One region of the Pseudomonas imrae genome, then DNA from elsewhere that is predicted to be linked to it. Evidence: predicted binding sites of a transcription regulator. Region 1 holds the regulator's gene; the other holds the start of a gene.
The links. The regulator sigma-54, encoded in region 1, starts transcription at its own class of promoters, with help from an activator protein. The targets are predictions, from matches to a motif close to ANTGGCATNNANNTTGCTNT.
Positions count from the first base shown of each region.

Region 1 (5,277 bases):
GGAAAACGTCATGCACTCCGGCACCGAATTGCCCAGCGTGCCGCGCGGCACCCTGCTCAAGGATGCGCTGATGGAAATGACCCGCAAGGGCCTGGGCATGACGGCAATCCTGGAATCTGATGGTCGCCTGGCCGGGATTTTCACCGACGGCGATCTGCGCCGCACCCTGGACCGCCCTATCGATATCCACACAGCGACCATCGACGATGTGATGACCCCCCACGGCAAGACCGCCCGCGCCGAAATGCTCGCGGCCGAAGCCCTGAAGATCATGGAAGACCACAGGATCGGTGCCCTGGTAGTGGTCGACAACGATGATCGAGCGATCGGCGCCCTCAACCTTGGCGATCTGCTTCGCGCAGGAGTGATGTAAATGAGCACCGATCTGTTGCAACGAGGCAAGGCCATCAAACTGGCAATTTTCGATGTTGACGGCGTACTGACCGACGGACGCCTGTACTTTCTCGAAGATGGCAGCGAGTTCAAGACATTCAATACCCTCGACGGTCAGGGCATCAAGATGCTGATGGCCTCTGGCGTGCAAACGGCAATCATCAGCGGCAGAAAAACGCCGGTTGTGGAACGCCGCGCACAAAATCTGGGGATTCCTTACCTCTATCAGGGCCGCGAGGATAAACTGGTGGTTCTGGATGAGCTTCTTGGCAAACTGAACCTAAGCTATGAGCAAGTCGCTTATCTGGGTGATGACTTGCCTGACCTGCCGGTGATCCGCCGTGTCGGCCTGGGCATGGCCGTAGCCAATGCCGCAGTATTTGTGCGCGAACACGCCCATGGCATTACCCAGGCCCGCGGCGGCGAAGGCGCCGCCCGCGAGTTCTGCGAGCTGATCCTGCGCGCACAGGGCAGCCTTGAAGCGGCCCACGCCGCCTACCTATAGAGCTATCTATGCTGAGTAAAAAGATTCGCAACTTTTTGATATTCGGGACCATCGCCGCTCTGTTCCTGGCAGTGGGCTACTGGAATATCAGCCCGGAGCGCTTCCTCGACCAGCCTGTTGCGCGGGTCGACGGGGGCGCCATCGACTATTACGCCACCAACGCCTACAGCGTGCAGTTCCTGCCCGATGGCAAGGTGCAATACGAGATGACTTCGGACAAGGTCGAACACCTGAAGGCCACGGAGGTCACATTGCTGACCAACCCAGACCTGAATCTGTATCGCGGCACTGAATATCCTTGGCACGTCACCAGCAAGCGCGGCGAAGTCAATCCGGACGGCACCGAAGTGGAATTGATCGACTCCGTACGCATTGCCCGCACCGATGCCGAGAATCGCCAGACCGTGATCACCAGCAGTCGCATGACCGTATTCCCCCAGAAGCAATATGCGCAGACCGAGCAAAACGTTAGAATCGACGGAGCTGGCGGTGTATCGACTGGCAAGGGAATGAAAGCGTATTTGAAAGAAAGCAGGATACACCTGCTATCGAACGTAAGAGGACAGTATGAGGCTCGTTAAAACCCTCCCTATTTTGCTCGGCCTGGGCGCAGCACTGGGAAGCGTGAGCGCCTGGGCCCTGCCGAACGATAGCCAGCAACCGATCCACATCTCGGCTGACGATGCGCAACTGGATGACAAGCAAGGCATCGCGACCTACACCGGTGGCGTGATCATCACCCAGGGCTCGATGAAGATCACCGGTAACAAGGTGACGCTTACCCGCACTGCCAATGGCGATATCGACGTCGTGACCTCGGTGGGCAACCTGGCTTATTTCGAGCAGAAGCAATCGGCAACCGACGCCGGCCCGATGAAAGGCTATGGCAAGACAATCCAGTACCATGCCCAGCAAAACCGCATTGTACTGATTGACCAAGCCAAGGTCCTGAGCACCGACGGTAACTCCACGGAGGGTGAAAAAATCACCTATGACACCGTGAAACAGGTCGCCAACGCTGGTCGCGCCAATGGCAGCAACGTCACTACGCCACGTCCACGCATCGACATGGTTATCCAGCCGAAGAAGAAGGCCCAGTAATGGCAACCCTGAAAGCCCAGCATCTGGCCAAGGCCTATAAAAGCCGTCAGGTCGTGCGCGACGTCAGCCTGTCGATCGACAGCGGCCAGATCGTCGGCCTGCTTGGCCCCAACGGTGCAGGCAAGACTACCTGCTTCTACATGATTGTTGGCCTGGTCCAGGCGGATCAGGGGCGTGTATTGATCGACGACCTGGATGTCAGCCACCAGCCCATGCACGGTCGCGCCCGCGCCGGTATCGGCTATCTCCCTCAGGAGGCGTCGATCTTCCGCAAACTGTCAGTCTCAGACAACATCATGGCAATCCTTGAAACTCGCAAGGAACTGGATCGCGACGGCCGCCGCAAAGAGCTGGAAAGCCTGCTGCAGGAATTCCACATCAACCATATTCGCGACAACCTCGGCATGAGCTTGTCCGGCGGCGAACGTCGCCGCGTGGAGATCGCCCGCGCCTTGGCCACTGCACCGAAATTCATCTTGCTGGATGAACCTTTTGCCGGTGTGGACCCAATCTCGGTGGGCGATATCAAGCAGATCATCCATCACCTCAAGGCCAAGGGCATTGGAGTATTGATCACTGACCACAACGTGCGCGAAACCCTGGATATCTGCGAAACCGCTTATATCGTGAACGATGGCCAACTGATTGCCGAAGGTGACGCCGCCACTATCCTGGCCAACGAACTGGTCAAGGAAGTTTACCTGGGCCATGAGTTCCGCCTGTAAACACCATGGTGTCATGGCTCAGCGCCAGAGAGCGCGCAAGTCAATAAAAACCTCATAGTTTTTATTGTTACCGCGCTCTAGGCAAAGCCACCGATATCAGGCATATAATTTGCTTATGTTTGGCGCTCACGCGCCCTGTCGTGGATGGCGCACTGCGCCGGCGAATAAGGTGTTAAGCCCCTGCCATGAAACCATCGCTAGTCCTGAGAATGGGCCAGCAGCTGACGATGACACCGCAGCTGCAACAAGCCATCCGCCTGCTCCAATTGTCGACCCTGGACCTGCAACAGGAAATCCAGGAGGCCCTGGAGTCCAATCCGATGCTCGAACGCCAGGAAGAAGGCGACGACTTCGATAACGCCGACCCCCTGGCCGACAACATCGAGCAAAAACCCAACACCGACGTGCAGGAACCCTCCTATCAGGAAACCGCCCCGACGGTGGATAACCTCGAAGAAGGCGAATGGAACGAGCGTATTCCCAATGAACTCCCGGTGGACACAGCCTGGGAAGATGTCTACCAGACCAGCGCCAGCAGCCTGCCCAGCAACGACGATGATGAGTGGGACTTCACCACCCGCACCTCTGTCGGCGAGAGCCTGCAGAGTCATTTGCTGTGGCAACTGAACCTGGCACCGATGTCAGACACCGATCGCCTGATCGCCGTAACCCTGATCGACTGCATCAATAACCAGGGCTACCTGGACGAAACCCTTGTAGAGATTCTTGAGGCTTTCGACCCGGAACTTGACATCGAACTGGACGAAATCGAAGCCGTCCTGCACCGCATCCAACAATTTGAACCGGCCGGCATCGGCGCCCGCAACCTCAGCGAATGCCTGTTGTTGCAGTTGCGTCAGTTGCCTGCCAAGACGCCGTGGCTGACAGAAGCGCAGCGATTGGTCACCGACTATATCGACTTGCTGGGCGGCCGCGATTACAGCCAATTGATGCGCCGCATGAAGCTCAAGGAAGACGACCTGCGCCAGATCATCGAACTGGTACAAAGCCTCAACCCTCGCCCTGGCTCGCAGATCGAGTCGAGCGAGGCGGAGTATGTCGTTCCGGATGTAATCGTGCGCAAGGACAACGAACGCTGGCTGGTAGAGCTCAACCAGGAGTCAGTGCCACGCCTGCGAGTCAACCCACAATACGCCGGCTTCGTCCGCAGGGCAGACACCAGCGCCGATAACACGTTCATGCGCAATCAGTTGCAAGAGGCCCGCTGGTTCATCAAGAGCCTGCAAAGTCGCAACGAGACCTTGATGAAAGTGGCCACACAGATCGTCGAGCACCAGCGTGGCTTCCTGGAATACGGCGATGAGGCGATGAAGCCGCTGGTCCTGCACGACATTGCCGAAGCGGTAGGCATGCACGAGTCGACTATTTCCCGAGTGACCACACAGAAATTCATGCATACCCCACGGGGTATCTATGAGCTGAAGTACTTTTTTTCCAGCCACGTCAGCACCTCCGAAGGCGGCGAATGCTCGTCCACAGCGATCCGCGCGATCATCAAAAAACTGGTTGCCGCGGAAAATCAGAAAAAGCCGTTGAGTGACAGCAAGATCGCTGGTTTACTGGAGGCACAAGGCATTCAGGTCGCCCGTAGAACCGTCGCCAAATACCGCGAGTCCCTTGGAATCGCGCCGTCCAGCGAGCGTAAACGGTTGATGTGACGGGTGGGCCACAGCGTTCCAGTGGCAGGCATTTGCCTGCCGCTTTATGCACTGGCAACGAAGGAGAAGCTGTATGCAAGTCAACATCAGTGGACACCAGCTGGAAGTCACCAAACCCCTACGTGAATACACCGAGAGCAAGCTGAACAAGCTTGCGGGGCATTTTGACAAGATCACCAACGTGCAAGTCATCATGGAGGTCGATAAGCTCAAGCAGAAAATCGAGGCCACCTTGCACGTACCGAACGCCAAACTCGTCGCCAACGCGGAACATGAAGACATGTACGCGGCAATTGACTCGCTGTACGACAAGCTGGACCGCCAACTCATAAAGCATAAGGAAAAGAATCTGCACCTGATGCAAGGTACAGGTCGTTAACTCTCCCCCCATGATCCGACTTGAAACCATCCTGACCCCCGGCCGTTCGCTCGTGAACGCGCCGGGCGGCAGTAAAAAGAAAGCCCTCGAACAGATTGCCAACCTGATCGGTCGCGAAGTGCCCGAGCTGGAGATGCAAGATGTCTACGAGGCCCTGATCGCCCGTGAAAAACTTGGCTCAACCGGTTTTGGCAACGGCATCGCAATCCCTCATTGCCGACTTAAAAGCTGCGAGCAGCCCGTCAGCGCCCTGCTGCACCTGGACGCCCCAATCGACTTCGACGCCATTGACGGTGAGCCGGTAGACCTGTTGTTCGTTCTGCTGGTCCCGGAAGCGGCCACCGATGCACACCTGGAACTACTCCGGCAGATCGCCAGCATGCTCGACCGCAAGGATGTACGCGACAAATTGCGCAGCGCCAAAAGCAATGAGGCGCTCTATCAGGTTGTCCTGGATGAACAAAGCGGGCAGTAATCATGCGTTTGATCATCGTC
Region 1 covers NZ_CP110853.2:4,480,754-4,486,030, forward strand. The annotation lists gene OQ460_RS20300 (KpsF/GutQ family sugar-phosphate isomerase) at 1-373, shown strand, start outside; gene OQ460_RS20305 (KdsC family phosphatase) at 374-898, shown strand; gene lptC (LPS export ABC transporter periplasmic protein LptC) at 907-1,479, shown strand; gene lptA (lipopolysaccharide transport periplasmic protein LptA) at 1,466-1,999, shown strand; gene lptB (LPS export ABC transporter ATP-binding protein) at 1,999-2,724, shown strand; gene OQ460_RS20325 (RNA polymerase factor sigma-54) at 2,910-4,403, shown strand; gene hpf (ribosome hibernation-promoting factor, HPF/YfiA family) at 4,477-4,782, shown strand; gene ptsN (PTS IIA-like nitrogen regulatory protein PtsN) at 4,793-5,257, shown strand; gene rapZ (RNase adapter RapZ) at 5,260-5,277, shown strand, end outside.

Region 2 (5,277 bases), 1.3 Mb from region 1:
CGACATTACGCGTTCAACTTCGCCGCCGAAGTCGGCGTGGCCCGGGGTGTCCACGATGTTGATGTGGTAGCCGTTCCAGTTGATGGCGGTGTTTTTCGCCAGGATGGTAATACCGCGCTCTTTTTCCTGGTCGTTGGAGTCCATCACGCGCTCGTCGTTGAGCTCGTTGCGCTCCAGAGTGCCGGATTGACGCAAGAGTTTGTCTACCAGGGTGGTTTTACCGTGGTCAACGTGGGCAATGATGGCGATGTTACGTAGATTTTCGATCACTTGTGTATCTCGATCAGAGGATTCGGTGTGCTGACAGGTCGTGGCAGCGATTAACAGTAGAGTCAGGCCTTGCCGTTACAGCTTGACGGCAGAGTCGGGGGGCCGGTGACGCAGGCCACAGGCAAACAGCCCCGGGCTCTTAGCTCGGTCGATAAACGCGCACATTGGCATGCCCCTCACTGAGCAAATGGTGGGCATGCAGGCGACTCATCACGCCTTTGTCGCAATACAGCAGGTACTGACGGCTGTTATCCAGTTCCTTAAAACGCGCGTTCAATGCATAGAACGGCAGCGTTTGTACGTCGATGCCGGCGATTTCCAGCGGCTCGTCGCAAGCCACATCCGGGTGACGGATGTCGATGACGATCTGACCCGCCAGGGCTTCGCCGACTTCTTCGATCTGTACATCCTGGCCCAGTTCATCGATCACCCGATCGATCGGCACCAGCTTGGCGTTCTCGAGCGCTCGCTCCAGAACCGCCATGTCGAATTCTTTCTCTTCATGCTCCACGCGATGGCGCTTGGCATGGGTCTTGGGGTTCACCGAGATGACCCCGCAGTACTCAGGCATGTGCTTGGCGAAATCAGCGGTGCCGATTTCGTTGGCCAGGTCGATGATGTCCTGCTTGTGACTGGCAATCAGCGGGCGCAACACCAGCTTCTCGGTCACGCAGTCGATCACCGACAGGTTCGGCAGCGTCTGGCTGGAAACCTGGGAGATCGCCTCACCCGTCACCAGCGCGTCGATCTGCAACCGGTCGGCAATTCTCGACGCAGCGCGCAACATCATACGCTTCAATACTACGCCCATATGACCGTTATCGACTTTTCCGAGAATTTCTCCCAGAACTTCCTCAAACGGTACGCTGACAAACAGCACGCGCTGGGAGCTACCGTACTTTTTCCAGATGTAATGCGCGACTTCCATCACGCCCAATTCGTGTGCACGCCCGCCCAGGTTAAAGAAGCAGAAGTGGCTCATCAGCCCGCGACGCATGATCTGGTAGGCCGCCACCGTGGAATCGAAACCGCCGGACATGAGTACCAGGGTCTGTTCCAGGGCGCCCAGCGGGTAGCCGCCGATGCTGTTGTGCTGGCTGTGAATGACAAACAACCGTTGGTCGCGAATTTCCATGCGCACTTCAATTTGCGGCGCTTTCAGGGAAATTCCGGCGGCCCCGCACTCGCGACGCAGCTTGCTGCCGACGTATTTTTCGACATCCATGGAGCTGAACGGATGCTTGCCGGCGCGCTTGCAACGCACAGAAAAAATCTTCCCGGCAAGCTCGCTGCCAAAGTGCAGCCGGCACTTTTCGGTGATGTCGTCGAAGTCGCCCAGCGGGTACTCATCGACCTGCAGAAAGTGCGCGATGCCCGGCATGCAGCTCAGGCGCTCGGTCAACTCCTTCAAGGCCTTGGGGTCGGTCACGCGGGTTTCCAGCTCGAGGTTGTCCCACACGCCATTCACCACCACAGCCGGGTCCAGATCGCGAAGCACGGCACGGATGTTCTTGGCCAATTGACGGATGAAACGCATCCGTACCGGTCGGCTCTTGATGGTGATCTCGGGGAAGACTTTAACGATTAATTTCATGGAAACAGCGCGCGCAGAGCCTGCCGAAAAAGGGGGGCGCGGATTATAGCGGAAATCGCTCAAGGTTTGACCAGTTAATATACAAACGGTACCAGTCGCACTAAAACGGTGCGTTAACATGCTTTTGCGCCACATTGCAGTGCGCGCTTTGCTTCGTTTTAACGGTTTGCACCTTTATAGGGGCGATTTTGAGGCAAAAAGGCCATGTTGGCGCACTGGCATGCAATTTGCTCTCTTGTGAGGCAGGTTGCCATGGCGGACTATCCGCGCCGGCATCACCCACATTCCAAGGGCTACTCCACTACCCAAGCCCGAAGCCACCCGGAGGACACTATGTCGAAGTCGGTTCAACTCATCAAAGATCATGACGTTAAATGGATTGATCTGCGCTTCACGGACACCAAAGGCACTCAGCACCACGTGACCATGCCGGCTCGCGACGCGCTGGATGACGCCTTCTTCGAAGAAGGCAAAATGTTCGACGGTTCCTCCATTGCTGGCTGGAAAGGCATCGAAGCTTCCGACATGATCCTGCTGCCGGACGACACCACCGCCGTACTCGATCCATTCACCGAAGAGCCGACCCTGATTTTGGTCTGCGACGTGATCGAACCTTCGACCATGCAAGGCTACGATCGCGATCCACGTGCAATCGCCAAGCGTGCCGAGGAATACCTGAAGTCCACCGGGATCGGCGATACCGTGTTCGTAGGCCCGGAGCCCGAGTTCTTCATCTTCGACCAAGTGAAATTCAAGTCCGATATCTCTGGCTCGATGTTCAAAATCTTCTCCGACCAGGGTTCGTGGATGTCCGACCAGGACGTGGAAGGTGGCAACCATGGCCACCGTCCAGGCGTCAAAGGCGGTTACTTCCCGGTTCCGCCGTTCGACCACGACCACGAAATCCGTACCTCCATGTGCAACGCCATGGAAGAAATGGGCCTGGTCATCGAAGTTCACCACCACGAAGTGGCAACTGCCGGCCAGAACGAAATCGGTGTGAAATTCAACACTCTGGTAGCCAAGGCTGACGAAGTCCAGACACTGAAGTACTGCGTCCACAACGTGGCTGTAGCCTATGGCCGCACCGCGACCTTCATGCCGAAGCCACTGTACGGCGATAACGGTTCGGGTATGCACGTTCACCTGTCCATCGCCAAAGATGGCAAGAACACCTTCGCTGGCGAAGGTTATGCCGGCCTGTCCGACACCGCCCTGTACTTCATCGGCGGCATCATCAAGCACGGCAAGGCCCTGAACGGTTTCACCAACCCGTCGACCAACTCCTACAAGCGTCTGGTCCCAGGTTTCGAAGCTCCAGTGATGCTGGCCTACTCGGCTCGCAACCGTTCGGCCTCGATCCGTATTCCTTACGTGTCCAGCCCGCGCGCTCGCCGTATCGAAGCTCGCTTCCCGGATCCGGCAGCCAACCCGTACCTGGGCTTCGCTGCCCTGCTGATGGCTGGCCTGGACGGCATCCAGAACAAGATCCACCCAGGCGACGCCGCCGACAAGAACTTGTACGACCTGCCGCCTGAAGAGGCCAAGGAAATCCCACAAGTGTGCGGCAGCCTGAAAGAAGCCCTGGAAGAACTCGACAAGGGCCGTGCGTTCCTGACCAAAGGCGGCGTGTTCAGCGACGACTTTATCGATGCCTACATCGCCCTGAAAAGCGAAGAAGAGATCAAGGTCCGCACCTTCGTACACCCACTGGAATACGAGCTGTACTACAGCTGCTGATCCGGTAACGCTGCGGATGTAGCGTGATGAAAAAGACCTCCTTCGGAGGTCTTTTTTTTTGCGCCAAGTTTAGTCCACTGGTAATGACGCCACTCCAGACCTGCAAACCCCACAAGGAGATCTCCATTGAAATATAGATTTGCATTCGCCCTGCTGCTTGTCAGCGCCAGTGCCAGCGCCGCGCCGCCTGCCCTTGAGCCGCTGCTCAACAGCATCGCAGAACGCCTGGCCATTGCCGATCAGGTGGCCCTGAGCAAATGGGACAGTCACAAACCCGTGGAAGACAAGAAACGCGAGCAAGAGGTAATCGCCAACGTCATCGCCCAGGCATCAAGTTACAAACTCGACCCTGCCGCCGCCGAGCAGTTTTTCTCGGCACAAATCGAGGCGAACAAACTGGTGCAGTACACCCACCTCTCCGACTGGCAGTTCCAGGGCAAAGCGCCCGACGACCCGCGCCCCGACCTAGTGAAGAAGATTCGCCCGCAACTGGACCTGCTGCAAAAACGCCTGCTGCAGCAATTGGCCGACTTTTCCCCCCAGCGCACCAACCCAGACTGCCCACGATGGCTGGCCCAGGCGGTGCATTCGCAGCTCAATGATCCATTGCGCCAACTTGCGATGATCCGCGCCACCGCCGAATTGTGTACGCGGCCTACTTGATTTGAAGTCTCGTCCTGCATCCTCCCCATATCGGTAGACATAGCCTGACAAGTCATTTACCGATCAGGATGGAACCATGGACACCCTCAAATGCATGATTGCAACAGCTCTGGGCTTGTCGTTGCTTGGCTGCGGCACCCAGCCTAAGAATGCGGCACCCATCGAGAAGGAGGTCTTGCTTGAACGCAGCGAGTCATGGGATGGCGCGCCCTACAAAGCCTACCCCGCCGGTCCGCCGCAGCTCACGCTGATACGCCTCAAGATCCCTGCGCATACTCAGTTGCCATGGCACACCCACCCGATGCCGAACGCCGCTTACATCGTATCGGGAGAGTTGACCGTTGAAACCCGCAAGAGCGGGGCGACTCGCACCTTGAGACAAGGGCAGACCCTGGCCGAGATGGTGGGCACCGAACATCGCGGCATCACCGCAGAGACACCGGTTGAGCTCCTGGTATTTTACGCGGGCAGTACGGGCATGCCGCTGTCCGAGCAACGCTGATAAAGCGTCTATCGCGGATCGTTTCCACCACGCATTGAAAACGATCCGCTCACCACTTCTTGAACGCCCCTCACAAAATCGCACTATATTGGTGCGATAGACTGCACCCTGTTTAACGATCAACCCATTTTGGTTCGAGATATCCCGAAAAAGCTGGCTTTACGCCATAGTTTCGCGCCGTTCCCGCTTATTTCAGGGCTTTTACGCTTCTTTTCGGAGCCTTGGTTTGGTTTTTGCATTTTCCTTGTATCAGCGTGCGCCTCAAGCCCGCGCCTTGCTCCAAAAGAGGTCCTAATGACCATCAACGACGCACTGCACCGCTTGCTACTCGACAACCTGACCACCGCGACCATTCTGCTCAATGACCAATTACGCCTTGAGTACATGAACCCAGCGGCGGAAATGCTGCTGGCCATTAGTGGTCAGCGCAGTCATGGACAATTCATCAGCGAACTGTTCACCGAGTCCGCCGAAGCCTTGAGTTCGTTGCGCCAGGCCGTGGAGCAGG
Region 2 covers NZ_CP110853.2:383,018-388,294, reverse strand. The annotation lists gene typA (translational GTPase TypA) at 1-270, opposite strand, end outside; gene thiI (tRNA uracil 4-sulfurtransferase ThiI) at 410-1,864, opposite strand; gene glnA (type I glutamate--ammonia ligase) at 2,198-3,604, shown strand; gene OQ460_RS01745 (chorismate mutase) at 3,731-4,267, shown strand; gene OQ460_RS01740 (cupin domain-containing protein) at 4,344-4,769, shown strand; gene glnL (nitrogen regulation protein NR(II)) at 5,064-5,277, shown strand, end outside.
Region 2: the regulator sigma-54 is predicted to act here: its motif matches at 2,079-2,098, upstream of glnA (type I glutamate--ammonia ligase).